Regions from separate parts of the Rossellomorea sp. RS05 genome, predicted to be linked through region 3. Evidence: riboswitches for the same ligand, from Rfam matches in the RefSeq annotation. Region 3 holds a riboswitch; each other region holds the start of a gene.

Region 1 (5,412 bases), 320 kb from region 3:
GCCGGTGTCCCCATGACCATTCACCTGGCTTTGGACAGGGAGGAAGCACTGAAGGATGCGGATTTTGTTACAACCCAGATGCGGGTCGGTCAGCTGAAGGCAAGGATTCAGGATGAAAGGCTGCCGATCAAGTACGGGATGATCGGGCAGGAAACGAACGGGGCAGGTGGACTATTCAAAGGCCTCCGCACCATTCCAGTTCTTCTTGAGATTGCAGAGGATATGCAGCGTCTTTGCCCTGATGCATGGCTGATCAATTTCACAAACCCTGCTGGGATGGTGACGGAGGCGTTGCTCCGATACAGCAAGCATTCCAAAGTCGTGGGCGTATGCAACCTGCCGATCAATACGAAGATGACCATTGCCAGGCTCCTTGGTGTAGAGGTCGCTTCCGTCGATATCCGTTTTGCCGGCTTGAATCATATGGTGTACGGACTGGATGTCACCGTCGATGGGGTGTCCGCTCTTGATGAGGTACTGGAACTGATGGGTGATGAGGATAAGCAGCTCAGCATGAAAAATATCGCCCCACTGCCATGGGATCCTGTCTTCTTGAAGGCTCTCGGAGTCATACCTTGTCCGTACCACCGGTATTTTTACAAAACCAGTGAGATCCTCGAGAAGCAGCTGGAAGAATTCAAAACGGGGACAACCCGTGCCGAGGTGGTCCAACGATTGGAAGATGAATTGTTCGAGCTGTATAAAAACGAAGACCTTGATGTGAAGCCCCCGCAGCTTCAAGAGCGCGGAGGAGCCTACTACAGCGATGCCGCCTGCAATGTGATTTCTTCAATCTTCAATGATAAAGGGGATGTACAGACCCTGAACGTCAGAAATGATGGCAGTATCACGGGCATCCCTGATGAGTCCGCCGTGGAATTGAACTGTGTCGTGACCAAAGAAGGGCCTAAACCGATCCATATAGGTGAACTGCCTGTAGCCGTCAGCGGACTTGTTCAACAGATCAAATCCTTTGAGCGGACCGCGGCAGAAGCAGCCGTGTCAGGCTCCTACGAAAAAGCCCTCCTCGCCATGGCAATCAATCCACTGGTTACGAGTGATTCAAGAGCAAAACCATTATTGGATGAACTGCTGGACGTCCACCGCGAATTTCTTCCTGCGTTCCATGCAAAGTCGACCCTCCTCTGAAGTGCCAGAGGGGGCATTCTTTATGGCAACGAGTTTTGCTGGAGTGACCCCTACGGCAAATAGGACCTTCGGACGAATGTTAGAAATATTTTGACAAAGTAAAAGCTGGCATGCTAGTATTACCCTATTCAACGGACAAATATATGATCGATACTCTTATGAAGAGCGGTGGAGGGACTGGCCCTGTGAAACCCGGCAACCATTCAACACTTGTTGAAAAGGTGCTAATTCCTGCAAAGCGTCATGCTTTGGAAAATAAGAGAGGACATCCCTTTACCGGGCCTCTCTATCGTGGAGAGGCTTTTTTCGTTGAGGTGAGAACTGAATAGGAAGATGCGACAGGTGCCGTGTGGAAGCATGGCTGAAAAGGGAAACCGGTGAAAGTCCGGTACGGTCCCGCCACTGTAAAGGGAAGCAACTTATCACATCCACTGTTTCTAAAGGGAATGGGAAGGGATAAGGCGTGATGAACCTGAGTCAGGAGACCTGCCTGTTGTGTGCACTTAAGCTCTACGGGTCATAGAGGGGAGTGAGGAACGCGTGTTGACATCATAGGAATGTCGACGTTTATTCATTGCGCGCAAAATCTCTCTTTCTCTGAAAGGGAGATTTTTTTATTGGAGAGAAAATGAGAAGGAGTGAGCAATATGGTGAAAAGTTCAAATCTCGGTTACCCGAGGATCGGTGAGAAACGAGAGTGGAAGAAAGCACTGGAACAATTTTGGGAAGGAAAGCTAAAGGAAGAAGAATTTGTGGAGAAGACAGATGAAATCCGCCTTCGTCATCTTAAAAAGCAGTCGGATGCAGGAATCGACCTGATTCCCGTCGGGGACTTCAGCCTATATGATCATGTATTGGATACGGCCGCCATGTTCGGGGTGGTCCCGAAGCGGTTTGGTCATGAGGGAGGGAAGGTCTCGCTGCAAACGTATTACGGTATGGCAAGGGGGACGGGGGATGCGGTGGCATCCACGATGACGAAGTGGTTCAACACGAATTACCATTACATCGTTCCCGAACTGGAAGGAGCTACGCCTTCTTTGGCCGATAATTCCCCGCTTCGCTACTTCAAGGAGGCGAAGGAGCAGCTTGGCATCATTGGAAAGCCGGTGCTCCTTGGACCAGTTACGTTCGTTAAGCTGTCCAAAGGATATGACCTCGAAGAGTTTGATAGCGTGGTCGATGGGTTCGTACCGTTGTATGGTTCCATTCTCAAGGAGCTTGAAGAGGCTGGTGCCGAATGGGTTCAGATCGATGAACCCGTGCTTTGTACCGACCTGACAGAGGATGAGTGGACGGTGCTTGAGCAGGTCTATGACACGTTGATCAAGGCAGCACCTGGAATCAAGGTCATTCTTCAAACCTACTTTGATCGCGTCAGTCGCTATGAGAGGGTGGTCAGGCTGCCGGTACATGGGATCGGATTGGATTTTGTACACGATGGTGGAGGGAATCGTCAGGCACTGAACACCCATGGATTCCCAGAAGATAAGGTCTTGGCTGCTGGACTCATTGATGGAAGGAATATTTGGAAAGCAGATCTTGATCGGACTCTCTCCTCGCTTAAGCAATTGGAGGGCATTGTTTCAAAGGATCGGTTAATCATTCAGCCGTCATCGAGCCTGCTCCATGTGCCCGTCACGGTCAAAGTAGAGGAAGGGCTGAGGGAACACCTCAAACGCACACTTTCTTTTGCAGATGAAAAGCTGCAGGAAATCGTCACGGTTACGGAGGCGGTCAAGGAAGGGCGTCCTTCTATCTCAAATGAGTTGAAGGAAAGCTCTGACGGTCTCGACAATATCGAACCATCCCGAACACTCAGAGACAGTGAGCAACTGGTCGGAAATGAAGTCCTTCAACGTGCTCCATTCTCTGAGAGGCGGGTCGTTCAGGAGTCAGAGCTCGGTCTTCCCCTCTTCCCCACCACTACGATTGGAAGCTTTCCTCAGACTAAAGAGGTGCGGAAAGAACGGCTTAAGTGGAGGAGGGGAGACGTAAGCGATCAGGACTACCGGACGTTCATCCAGGAAGAGATTGAGAAGTGGATCGACATCCAGGAAAAAATCGGTTTGGACGTACTGGTGCACGGAGAATTTGAACGGACGGATATGGTGGAATACTTCGGTGAAAAGCTTGGGGGATTTGCCTTCACGAAGAATGGCTGGGTGCAGTCCTACGGATCGCGTTGTGTAAAGCCTCCGATCATTCACGGGGACGTCAGCTTCCAAGAACCGATGACAGTGGATGAAACGGTCTTTGCGCAATCGCTGACTGAAAAACCTGTAAAGGGCATGCTGACTGGTCCAATCACAATCGTGAACTGGTCATTTGTCCGGACAGACATTCCGCGTTATGATGTGGCCAATCAGATTGCCCTGGCCTTGAGAAAAGAAGTCGAAGCCCTCGAGGAGAATGGAATCCGCATGATCCAAGTCGATGAACCGGCCCTCAGGGAGGGGATGCCCCTGCAGAAAGAAAAGAGGGCAGGATATCTAAAAGCTGCCGTCCACGCTTTCAAACTTGCGACGTCATCTGTGAAAAGCAGTACGCAAATCCACACCCATATGTGCTATTCGGAGTTTGGGGAAATCATCGAGAGTATCAAAGCGCTCGATGCGGACGTCATATCGATCGAAACGTCAAGGAGTCATGGGAATCTCATTCATTCCTTTGAGGAAAACACCTATAGTCAAGGTATCGGTCTCGGCGTCTATGACATACACAGCCCAAGGGTTCCGACGCTCGAGGAGATGACTCGGAACATTGAACGGGCCATTCGCGTCCTCGATCCGCAACTTTTCTGGATCAATCCTGACTGTGGTTTGAAAACACGCGGAACCGACGAAACCATCGAAGCACTCGTTGTGATGGTGGAGGCAGCGAAGAAGATGAGGGAAACCGTTCTTGCAGCCCAACAGTGAACGAACATAAAAAGTGCGGACAGCACCCGTCTGAGGGCCGGGCTGTCCGCACTTTGCTTTGACCTAATGTTTAACACGTACCGTTTTGGCGTCGCGGCTTTCAAGACCGGTATCGGATACAGATGTAACTCCATACGTGTAGAGTCCCTTACCAGGAAGAACGTCTGTGTAGGAATCTTCATCTGCGTAGACGACATCGATGATGTTGGCAGGATCATTATAATCGCCTACACGAGGACCGTCAAACCGGTAGATGACAAACTTTCTTGCAGTGTGTTTCTTATCTTCAATCTCAAGTTTGACACTGCCATGTTTGGATTTCCCTTTTACTTTGGTCGGTTTTTTCGGCAGTTCCCTGTTATTCCAAGGAGTAGGCGGCGTCAAGGCTGTTTCTGTATAGATTTCATTCTTCAGGATATCCGCATATCCCAGGCGATTGTTATAGAGCTGCTGAAGGGAGAAATGCATCTGTCCTTTTGCCGTGCCGTTTTCACGGTTATCCAGTATCTGTTCCGGTAGTTCATACTGGTCGTACCACTGCTGATCGAAGTTGTCACCAACCTTGTAGTCAGCCGTCCCGATATAGAGATGAACGGGGTGCTCATAGGCGTACTCGGTCACTTCATTGCTCCACCAATCGAGGAGGATGGAATAGTTTGCAGCGGCAAAGTCCCGGGACCAGTAGATCTGCGGAGTGATGTAGTCGATGCTGCCGTCTTTGATCCACTGACGCGTATCGGCGTAAAGATCATCGTAATTCGTCTGGCCTGCCGTCGTATCACTTCCAGTTGGGTCCTTGGCAATATTCCTCCAGACGCCAAATGGAGAGATACCGAACTGGACCCATTCCTTCATATCCTTGATGGAAGTATTGATATCTTTGACGAGGACATCGACATTATTCCTGCGCCAGTCTTCGATCGAATCAAAGTCCTTGCCGTATTTCTCGTATGTAGCTTGGTCAGGGAAGTCTTGTCCGGCAATCTTGTACGGATAGAAATAATCATCCATGTGAACGGCTTCAATATCATAATTGGCTACGAGCTCTTCCACGGCCTCGATGAGGTATTCCTGGACCTCAGGTAGACCTGGATCCAGATAGTATTGGCTTCCGTACTTCAGCACCCAGTCAGGGTGAAGCTTTGCCACATTGCCAGAATCAAGGTCGTTAAGCGTCATGCCCGGCATGGTGACACGGTAGGGATTCACCCATGCATGGAGCTCGATTCCCCGTTTGTGGGCTTCTTCAAGCATGATGCCGAGGGGGTCATATCCAGGGTCGGTTCCTTGAGCTTTACCGGTGATGTATTTCGACCATGGGGCAAGATCTGAGGGGTAGAGG
Region 2 (5,412 bases), on a different contig from region 3:
CATGAGAGTTCATCGCCTTCAAGAGGGTCAGATAGCTGTTGGGGTCAAAACGCCGCCCAAGCTTCACACCCTGATAGTCCAGGTAGCTCTCCACGTTATAGACGCCTTCCTTCTCCTGCCGTTGGAATCGATCATCGAACAATTCCGACGTGCGGTAGGTGACCATCCCCACCATGCGCGCCACTTCAAGCCCCTTTAGTCTTGTGCCGGGTGGATAGTCTCCTCCGTTGAATTCAGGATCCTGCTCGATGGCCGTGATCCCGATATGATTAAAGGCGAGGCCGTAATCGTTCAGTGCAGGCGTGACGGCGAGGGCGAAGATCTTTTTCATGAAGCGGGGATGCAGGATCCCCCATTCCAGGGCCTGCATTCCCCCGAGAGATCCTCCGACAACGGCTTCCACCTTGTTGATGGCAAGCTCCCGGAGAGCCAGGTACTGGGCATTCACCATATCGCGGATCGTGATGACCGGGAAATGGGATCCGTATCGTTTGCCGGTCTCGGGATCCTCTGATGCAGGACCCGTGGCCCCCTCGCAGCCTCCGAGGACGTTGAAGGCGATGACGTTGTAGCGGTTGGTATCGATGTAGGAGCCTGCACCGATCAAGCCGTCCCACCATCCCTTATCTTCACTCGTCCCTTTCACGATATGGGTGCCGGTGAGGGCATGGCAGACAAGGATGACGGGACCTGATTGATTCCCGGTACGTTCATAGGGCAACCTGACATTCCGGAGGGTTTCTCCGTTTTCAAGGACAAGGGACGGAAGGGTGACGGTGTTCAATTCATATGGTGTCGTATCGCTACTCATTCCTCCGCCTCCTTCACACGTTTGACGTTTCGCGTGCCTTCTCGATGGCTTCATCCAGGGAAGAGATCAGATCCTTCGCTGATTCCAGGCCGACCGACAGCCTGACAAGGTCTTCCGTCACGCCCGTTGCCCTGATCTCCTCGTCGTTCAGCTGCTGATGTGTCGTGGAAGCCGGGTGGATGATCAGGGATTTCGCATCCCCCACGTTGGCCACATGGGACCAGAGCGAGATATTGTCCACCACTTTGCGTCCTGAATCCCGGCCACCTTTGATCCCGAAGACGACGATAGAGCCCGCGCCGTTCTCCAAGTATTTCTTGGCCAGTTGGTTCGACGGGTGCGAAGCGAGTCCAGGATAGGAAACCCATGCTACCCCTTCATGGGATTCAAGATGCTCGGCGATTTTCCGTGCATTCTCTGTATGGCGTTCGATGCGGAGGTGCAGCGTCTCCAATCCCTGCAGGAGAAGGAAGGCGTTCTGCGGGCTCAGGCAGGCGCCAAGGTCACGAAGCAGTTGGACCCTTAGCTTGGTGATGAACGCCGCAGCACCGACATCCTGTGCATAGCGGAGGCCGTTGTAGCTTCGGTCCTCTTCGATGAATCCCGGGAACTTCTTGTTGTTCCAATCGAATTTCCCTCCGTCGATGACGACGCCTCCGATCGCTGTACCATGACCACCGATCCATTTGGTGGCCGAATGGATGACGATGTCTGCCCCCCACTCGATCGGCCTGGTCACATACGGTGTGGCGAAGGTGTTATCGATGATAAGCGGGATTTCATGTTCGTGGGCCACTTTGGCGACCGCTTCGATATCAAGGACATGAAGGCTAGGGTTGCCAATCGTTTCGGCGAATACGGCCTTTGTCTTCTCGTTGATGGCGCTTCGGAAGTTTTCCGGATCCGTTGGGTCGACGAAGCGCACGGTGATGCCGTATTTCGGCAGGGTGGTGGAGAAGAGATTGTAGGTGCCTCCGTACAGATTCGTCGCTGCTACGATTTCGTCCCCGGCTCCTGCGATATTCAGGATCGAGAGGGAGATCGCCGCCATGCCCGATGATACTCCGAGGGCCCCGATGCCGCCTTCAAGGAGAGCCAGACGTTTCTCCAGAACGTCCACCGTCGGGTTCATGATCCGCGTATAGATGTTCCCCGGCTCTTCCAGTCCGAAAAGCTTCGCAGCGTGCTCACTGCTGTCAAACACATATGAAGTAGTTTGGTAGATCGGCACGGCGCGTGATCCCGTGGTAGGATCTGCTTCCTGTCCTCCGTGAAGCAAAAGTGTGTCAAAATCGAATGAATTCGTCATCGTACATTCCTCCTGAGTGTTTGTTTTAATGATTGGGTTTGTTCTGTGATGGATGATGGTCGGGGCTGAAAAGGGGCAAAAATAAAAACCCCCTTCCTAAGAAGAGGGTCTAATTGAATAGGGTCCTCCTCTTATCTTTCAGGCAATGCGCCTGCAGGAATTAGCACCTTTTCATGGCAAATATGCACATGAAGGTTGCCGGGTTTCATCGGGCCTAGTCCCTCCACCTCTCTGGATAAGAGCATTAAGTTGTAAGTGTTCGTTAGCAAGAATTATAAAGGCTATCCCCTCTGGGAGTCAAGGTTATTTTTAGAATTTTTCGTCTAATCTCCCATTGACGACTGCCACTACTGACTTGAGAGCGTTGTTCTTTTTAAATCTCATGACACTTGCTGATTGCTGAAAGCATTTGGGATTTAATGTCTTCCGGGTCCTCGATTCCAAGTGAAATCCGGACCACATGCGTATTGATTCCGAGCTTCTTCTGCGCTTCCTCCGGCAGGGACCTGTGAGATGTCCCCAACGGATAGGAAACCGTCGTTTCAACCCCGGCCAGGGACGGGATGATCTTGATCCAGCCAAGTGACTTGAAGAAGGTACTCATATCAGCGGATGGTTCAAGCTCGATGGTGACGATGGCTCCATGACCTTTCTCAGATAGATTATTCGGGTAGTAGACGTGTTTGACCCATTCGTGCCTCCTGAGTTCGACGGCAAGGAGCTCGGCATTCAGTGCCTGCCTTTCCATGCGTAGGGCAAGGGTCTTCGCTCCCCGGCAAGTGAGCCACGCCTCGAATGGGCTCAGATTGGCCCCAAGGTTGACGATCTTCGCTCTTGCCTTATCCACCAGATCCTGCCTTCCGGTCACAACACCTGCTGTGACGTCACTATGACCGCCTATGTACTTCGTTGCGCTATGGGCGACGATATCAATGCCTTCAGTGAAAGGCTTACGGAGGAACGGGGTCGCAAACGTATTGTCGATCATCGTCGTGAGACCATGTTCTTTCGCCATCTCCACCATGGCCGGTATATCCTCTACCCTCATGAAGGGATTCGTCACCGTTTCACTATAGAGAAGTTTTGTCGAGTCGGTGATCGCTGCTTCCACTGCATTCCGGTCGGTGAAGTCCACGAATGAAGTGGAAATACCGAAGCCCGCAAGCTCTTCCTTCAGCATATGGAAGGTCCCCCCGTACAGATCTTCAGCAGCAATGATATGATCCCCTGCCTGGACGACAGACAGGATCCCTACGAGGATCGCGGATAACCCCGATGAAGCGGCGACTCCTGCCGGTGCCCCTTCAAGGGCTGCTACAAGACCTCCCAGCTCATCAGGATTGGGATTCCCCGTCCGTGTGTATAGATAGGGTGATTTCCCTTCATAGAACCCTTCCAGTTCCTCCAGGGATGAAAAGGAAAAAGCAGATGTTTGATAGATCGGTGTGGTTTTACTTTTGATTTCCTCTGTTCCTTTCAACTGACTATGTACGACCTTGGTGGTGAAATTCATTTCGTGGCCATCCTCTCTCTACGAAAATATGTATGTAGAAGAGTGTACCATATTCAGAAGATTCCGAGAAGAAAAGTGGTTCAATTCATGCCTTCTACCATCTTTTTCATCATTTCCTGGTTCATCGGACCGAGGATTTTATGCTGGATGATTCCCTCCGAGTCGATCATGAACGTGGTTGGGATCGTAATGATGCTGTAGGCATTCCCCACGGCTCCGTCTTTATCAAGGAGTACCGGAAACGTGATCTCGTATCCGTCCACGAACTTTTGCGCCGCACCTTCCATACGCTCCTGGGACGTGAGGTTCACGGCAAGGATTTCTGCACCGGGCTCTTTCTGATAATATTCCTCCATATGGGGCATCTCAGCCTTGCAGGGTGGACACCACGTTGCCCAGAAGTTCAAGATGATCTTCTGTCCCCTATAATCCGAGAGGCGCACTTCTTTTCCTTCCAGTGTGGTCAGGGTGAAGTCCGGTGGCTGATCACCTTTGGAAAGCCCCGTCTCCGCATCGGATAAGTCCATGGATTCACTCGCAAGCTGGGCTGCTGCGTCTTTTTCTTTCTGATCCTGCTGATGCCGGACGAAATTCACCAGGAAGATGGCGACGAGGACACCGATGAGTCCCAATGATAGTATTCGTTTGTTCATGTAATCCCTTCCTTTATAGGCCGGATCTCCGCACAGCCTTTCTGGCAATCAAATAGTAAATGGTCGATCTCAAATACCCTCTCTCCACTTCATAGCCCGCCGACTGAAGCTTCCTCACCAGATCATTGGAAGAAAGGCTGTTCCCCTGTGGGAGCGCTTCCGTTTCAATGATCAGCCAAAGACCGTCATCCCTGAGCATATCCCTGAGATCCTGGATCACTTTGACAAGATTCGGCAACTCATGGAGCACAAATCTCGTAATGACCTTATGAAGCGTGTTCTGTGAAAAACGGAAATATTCAAATGACATATGTTCATAAAGGATGTTTTCTACCTGCAGTTCCTCCGCGCGCCGCTTCAGCTCTTCCAGGGCACCCCGGTCGAGGTCGATGGCATGCACATCGGTACTCACGATACGCGCAATCGGAATCGTCAGAAAGCCTGTACCGCAGCCGAGGTCGGCCACATGATCCCTTTCATTCAACTCAAGTAGATCCAGCAGCTCTTCAGATGTGATTGTATTTGTTTCGGCAGCCATGGGGACTCCTCCTTTAGAGTGAAGATATCCCTAGCTTGCCCCTCATATGAATTATTACAGATGGAGGAGAAAAATCAACCCGGATCAACGCAAAAAGATCCCATGAGCGGGATCTTTTTGTGAACATTTGTCAGGTCGGGTGAGATGAATGGGGCTTTATACGTAATCATTCCGATTTATAGAGCATGGGAAGGCTACTGCTCCTCCGGTTCCATGGAGAAATAAAAGTACTGGGTATCACCCTGTCTGAATCGGTCGGTGCAGTCGATCCAAGTCATGCGGCTGAGGCGCAGGTCCATCTCGGCATTGATCGTTTCTTCGATCTTTCTCATTGTTTGGATGAATTCACCGAATGACAAGCTGAAATGGGCTGCTGCCTGCCTGTGAGGGGCATGTTTGACCAGGAGCTGCATGAACTCTTCTGATGTGGCAGACATACTCGCATATTCATCTTCAAGAGCCGTGACGAACTCATACATGCTTCTTTCCGGTGCCGGCAGTGACGCCACGATTTCCCTGCCGATGATTTCCATTAAGTGCTCATTCATCCCAACCACTCCCGATCGTCCTTACTTCATATTGTATTTT
Region 3 (5,412 bases):
TTTTCGATACGAAATTACCCGATGATTGCAGTCCCTGTACAAGGACGATGAGTATGGCGACGGTGATGACCATGACCCAGGTGTCAAAGCGCTGGTAGCCGTAGGTAATGGCGAGATCCCCGAGTCCGCCTCCGCCGATGGCGCCTGCCATGGCCGATGCCCCGACGAGTCCGACGGTGGCGATGGTGAGGCTGAGGACGAGGGAGCTGAGCGCTTCCGGGACGAGGAAGCGGAAGATGATCTGGGTGGATGTCGCCCCCATGGATTCCGCCGCCTCGATGACGCCTTTGTCGACTTCAAGGAGGGAGTTCTCAATCAATCGTGCAATATACGGTCCTGCATAGAAGACCAGTGGCACGACGGCTGCGGCCGTTCCGATCGATGTTCCCACAATCAAACGCGTGAGGGGGACGATCGCTACCATCAGGATGATGAATGGGACGGAACGGAAGATGTTCACGACCCCGTTCAGGATGGTGAAAATAAAGGCATTCTCCCATAGATGACCCTTCCTCGTGATGACGAGAAGTACCCCGAGGGGCAGCCCGATCACGGTGGAGAAGAGGAGGGAGAAGCCGGTCATGACCAAAGTTTCAATGAGTGCATCGATGATCTGCTGTGAATCAACTAGCATGTGGTGCGACCTCCTTCACGGTGACGTTTTCTCCATTCATGACAAGCAGTGCACGGTTGATCTCGCTCTCGGAGCCGATGAGCTCGACGATGAGATGACCGAATGGTGTGCCCTGCAGCTCTGTAATATTTCCGAACAGCACGTTTACATCGAGGTCGAAGCGCTTCGCCACTTGTGAAAGGAGCGGCTGACCCGATGAGGCGCCGACGAAGCGGATCTTGTAGATCCGTCCCGGTGCGTTTTCCTTCTGCACAAGCTCGAGGACCGATTCCGGGATGGAGTCGTTCAGCACGGAGCTCACGAAGTTCGCCGCCGTCTCGGTCTGAGGGGAGGAGAAGACGTCGAATACGGATCCGGACTCGATGATCTTCCCGCCTTCGATGACCGCCACCCGGTCGCACACTTCCCGGATCACCGACATCTCATGGGTGATCATGAGGATCGTGATGTTGTACTCACGGTTGATCTTTTTCAGCAGCTTCAGGATCGAGCCTGTCGTCTGCGGATCGAGGGCCGATGTCGCCTCGTCGCACAGAAGGATCGACGGCTGCGTGGCAAGGGCACGGGCGATGCCGACGCGTTGCTTCTGACCGCCTGATAATTGATCTGGGTACTGGTTCGCTTTATCTTCAAGACCGACGAAGCTCAGCAGCTCTGTCACCCGCTTTTGGATCTCAGCCTTGGATTGCTTCGCGAGGATGAGGGGCATCGCCACATTGGCGAAGACCGTCTTGGAATTCAGGAGGTTGAAGTGCTGGAACACCATCCCGATCTTCCGCTTCACCTCGCGCACGTCTTTCGGTGAAAGGGCCATGAGATCCTGGCCGTCTACGATCACCTTCCCCGAGCTCAATCGCTCCAATCGGTTCACGGTGCGGATCAGCGTACTTTTCCCGGCGCCGCTGAATCCGATCACCCCGCATATTTCCCCCTGCTCAACCCGCAGGTCGATGCCGTCGAGGGCCCGGACTTCCTTTCCGCCGCTGTTATATACTTTCGTGGCGCTTTTGAATTCAATCATGTTCGTCATGCCTCCTGGTGGTTAAAAATAAAAACCCTCTTCCCGAGGTCTCGAGAAGAGGGCATGGATTCACACGGAATCAATGGGTCCCTTCTCATCTCCCAGGCGCGTTGCCTGCTGGAATTGGCACAGTACTTTGTGGAAAGTCTGCTGCCGAAGCGTCATCGGGCCAGTCCCTCAGCTTCTCTGGATAAGAAATTATTCAATTAGGGTAAACAAAAGGCCCCTTCCTGAGACAGGAAGAGGCCGGAGATCCATAAGGAAAGAAAGATCCGTACTCTTCTCATCTCTCAGGCGTCCGCCTGTTGGAGTTGGCACAGTGCTCAAGTGAGCCCGCTGCCGAGGTATCAAAGGGCCAAATCCCTCCACCTCTCGTGATAAGAAGTTGTATTTGTTTAACGTGAGCCCTATTCTACGCCGGACTTTTTCCTGCGTCAACACCCTCTGACAGAAATGAGACAGGCTGGAAGAAGTGGAAATGGGGTGAAAATAGGTCTATGGATTCAAAAGAAAGAAAATGAAAGCCTTTTATTTTGATGAGGATAATCGGAAAACACTTCTTTTTAACTAATTATTTATTTTTTATAAAATGAAGGATGGCCCTCCAACTAATCCGATGAGTGCAATGAAGCGGAGATGGCTCGACTCCTGCGGAAAGGCGGGCAGGTGAGACCCAGCAGGCGCAGCCGATGTGGCTCACCGCACGCCCCGCGGAAAGCGAGCCATCGCAGCGAAATGGAGCGGAACTCTTCCAATCTAAGAAAATTGTGGAACATTCCATTGACAATCAGCCTCCTCCCCCGTAAAGTAATAATTGAAAATGATTCTCATTATCAAGAAATGAAAGGGGAACCACATGAAAAAAGCATCGTTCTTTACCATATTGCTGGTCTGTCTGCTCTTGGCGGCATGCAGCAGCGGAGAAACAAAAACGGATTCGTCCAAGGAGGAATCATCGACATTTACATATGAATCAGAGCAGGGACCGGTGGAGGTGCCGAAAGAGCCGAAGCGGATCGTCGCCCTCACCAATGGTCCGAATGTGATTTCCCTCGAAGGGAAGCTCGTCGGAATCGATGAGTGGACCGAGATGAACCCACTCTTCACCGACAAGCTGAAAGATGTGGAAGTGGTGGGTGACGATCAGCTCGAGAAGATCATCGAGCTCGACCCGGACTTGATCATTGCCGGAAGTCAGACGAAGAACCTCGATAAGATGAAGGAGATTGCGCCAACCGTCGCTTTCACATGGGGGAAACTGAATTACATCGATCAGCAGATCGAGATCGGCAAGCTGTTGAATAAGGAGAAAGAAGCGAAGGAATGGGCGGATGACTTCCAGGAGCGTGCCGCGACGATCGGGGATGAGATCCGCAAGAAGATCGGCGACGACGCCACGGTATCCGTCATTGAAACCGGTCAAAAGGAGCTCTATGTCTTCGGGAACAATTATGCCCGTGGTTCTGAGATCTTGTATCAGGCCATGAAGCTCAACATGCCGGATGCCGTGAAGGATAACGCCTTGGAAACTGGGATTCACGTCATCTCGCCGGAAGCGGTAGGAGACTTCACCGGAGATTACCTCGTCCTGAGCAAGAATCCCGATGTGGACAATTCGTTCATGGACACGGATACGTGGAAGAACATCCCGGCCGTGAAAAACGGTCATGTTATCGAGATCAACAGCAAGGAATCGACGTACAGTGACCCTGTGACACTTGAGCATCTCTTGAAGACATTCGAGGATGGCTTTTTAGGAGAGTAAGGGGCGGAGGGGGTCATTCTGTGACCCCTACCGATTCCGGACGAAGAAAATGAAGGATGAAAGCGCCAAGAACAAGGGCAAGCTGAACCACACTGGCGATCAAGAGCTGTACCGATGGTAAGTACCATTCTCCCACGGAGAGAGTGGCACCGATCGTCGCAATGAAAAGAAGGGCGCCCATGAACAGGGTCGAGAAGAGAATCTGCCGGTCATACCGGATGAGCCCTCTGATTGCTACTACCGCATTTCCCAGTCCGAAGACGATCATGCCCACGATCGCCATAGCCATCCAGCTGTCAAAAGGCAGATCTCCTGCCCACTCTGGTGGGAAGGTTGCAAAGATCCCTTTACCTGAGATCATGGAACCACCGAGATAAAAAGCACCCATGCTCAGGGTCGCATTGTACACATTCATGATGTTTTTCTTCAAAATAAAGCATTCTCCTTTGTGAGAGACTCGCCAACGAGGGAGTCTCTTTTTTATGTTAAGGCATGGATGAAACCGTCCATTCGATCAATCCGGTCAAGAGGACCAGGAAGACCATGAAGGAACTGGAGACGATGACCGCCATATGTTTCGTTTTGAAATAGAGGACGAATCCCCCTGCGATCAAGAGGAGCCAGGCAACCATCCCGGCGATTGAAAACAGGGCAGGCGAGTTGGCAATCCATAGGATCGTAATGATCAGGTGGAGTGCCACGAGCACCCAGGCAAAAAGTTTCATGTAGGTTAACGCTCCTTTTACATACTGGTAATACCGTTGATGAGGATGACGAACATCAGGGTGACACCCGACAATGCACCGACGGGGAAGGCGAAGCTCTTATTATGCCTTAGTTCATAAAGGCTGGCAGCCAGTCCTGCTGCGCATAACACACCCCATATAGGATTGAAGATAGCCTCGGCCACTTCGTCGGAAAACCATTCATAGCCGCTTGAAAGCCAGAAAATCCAGTGAAGGATCAGGAGGCTCAAAACAATATAGGATAATTTCCTAGGAGGCCTGGTGTTTGTCTTCCTCACCATGAGCGCTGTCATGATGGAACCAAATACGATCAATCCAATAAATAATAGAAAAATAATCATGAATCCGATGATGTTCACGTCCATTCCGTTGAATTTGTACATGTAGAATCTTGGTAAATGATTTCTATGACATGATTGTATCGGATTATTTATTGCAAAACAATAAAAAGTTTTTCTTTTTCAATAATAATTTGCTGTTAAATCTTCTGATATACTTCCGGATATGGTCACCATGAGCAGGCAGTATGTGATAGAACCCACTATCTATGTTCTCAGTGTCCGCTTATTGCGTGAGGAACACATACGCGAACATAGAGAGAAACTTTCGGTACGATCCAAAGGATACGCAGCACTTTTTTACCTATTAAGGGGACTCCTTTCCTATAGAAAGATTGCAATTGAGAGTGAGAATTGTTATCATTTAGATGAGAGATAAGCAGATAAGGAGATACAATCATGACAAACATAGCTAAAACGATACGCGAACGCCGCTCCATAAAAGCCGGCTACATCGATAAAGAAGTCACACAGGAAACGGTGCTGAACCTGTTGGAAGATGCCGTCTGGGCGCCGAATCACGGACTCCGTGAGCCGTGGAGATTCATCTTCGTACCGGCGGATGAGAAGGAAGGATTCGTAGAGGATCTCGTGAAAACCTTCCCGCCCGATATGAGGGACAACCGCCGCAACTACTTCAGCCAGCCTGCGGCGATCCTCGTCGTCGTCATGACCGAAGACCCCCGTCAGAAGCAGTGGGACGAGAACTTCGGAGCCATCGGCGCCATGATCCAAAACTTCCAGCTCCTCGCCTGGGAACAGCAGCTCGGAGTAGTGTGGAAAACAAATCCTCATATTTATGATCCGAAGGTCCATGAATTGCTTGGTGTCGAGAAAGGAGAACGGATTGCCGGTTTCTTGCATCTCGGGTACTTTGATGAGGTGCCACCAGCGAGGAAGAGGACACC

What was found. A riboswitch is a leader RNA that binds a small molecule or an ion and turns the genes downstream of it on or off. The one in region 3 is predicted to bind S-adenosylmethionine.
Region 1: it holds a riboswitch for S-adenosylmethionine, as region 3 does, so the genes downstream of both, metE (5-methyltetrahydropteroyltriglutamate--homocysteine S-methyltransferase) here and ABJ225_RS07755 (methionine ABC transporter ATP-binding protein) in region 3, are expected to answer to the same signal.
Region 2: it holds a riboswitch for S-adenosylmethionine, as region 3 does, so the genes downstream of both, ABJ225_RS13745 (O-acetylhomoserine aminocarboxypropyltransferase/cysteine synthase family protein) here and ABJ225_RS07755 (methionine ABC transporter ATP-binding protein) in region 3, are expected to answer to the same signal.

Annotation. Positions count from the first base shown of each region.
Region 1 covers NZ_JBDKWY010000002.1:333,090-338,501, forward strand. Annotated here, with positions in the region: gene ABJ225_RS09440 (6-phospho-beta-glucosidase) at 1-1,149, shown strand, start outside; SAM riboswitch class I at 1,303-1,411, shown strand; cobalamin riboswitch at 1,473-1,657, shown strand; gene metE (5-methyltetrahydropteroyltriglutamate--homocysteine S-methyltransferase) at 1,797-4,070, shown strand; gene ABJ225_RS09450 (glycoside hydrolase family 10-like protein) at 4,134-5,412, opposite strand, start outside.
Region 2 covers NZ_JBDKWY010000005.1:14,938-20,349, reverse strand. Annotated here, with positions in the region: gene metX (homoserine O-acetyltransferase MetX) at 1-811, opposite strand, end outside; gene ABJ225_RS13745 (O-acetylhomoserine aminocarboxypropyltransferase/cysteine synthase family protein) at 825-2,120, opposite strand; SAM riboswitch class I at 2,249-2,362, opposite strand; gene ABJ225_RS13740 (trans-sulfuration enzyme family protein) at 2,494-3,633, opposite strand; gene ABJ225_RS13735 (redoxin domain-containing protein) at 3,714-4,286, opposite strand; gene ABJ225_RS13730 (class I SAM-dependent methyltransferase) at 4,300-4,824, opposite strand; gene ABJ225_RS13725 (hypothetical protein) at 5,019-5,372, opposite strand; gene ABJ225_RS13720 (type B 50S ribosomal protein L31) at 5,394-5,412, opposite strand, start outside.
Region 3 covers NZ_JBDKWY010000002.1:14,443-19,854, forward strand. Annotated here, with positions in the region: gene ABJ225_RS07750 (methionine ABC transporter permease) at 1-634, opposite strand, end outside; gene ABJ225_RS07755 (methionine ABC transporter ATP-binding protein) at 624-1,655, opposite strand; SAM riboswitch class I at 1,747-1,852, opposite strand; SAM riboswitch class I at 1,936-2,039, opposite strand; gene ABJ225_RS07760 (ABC transporter substrate-binding protein) at 2,512-3,420, shown strand; gene ABJ225_RS07765 (hypothetical protein) at 3,434-3,850, opposite strand; gene ABJ225_RS07770 (hypothetical protein) at 3,906-4,145, opposite strand; gene ABJ225_RS07775 (hypothetical protein) at 4,163-4,549, opposite strand; gene ABJ225_RS07780 (nitroreductase family protein) at 4,904-5,412, shown strand, end outside.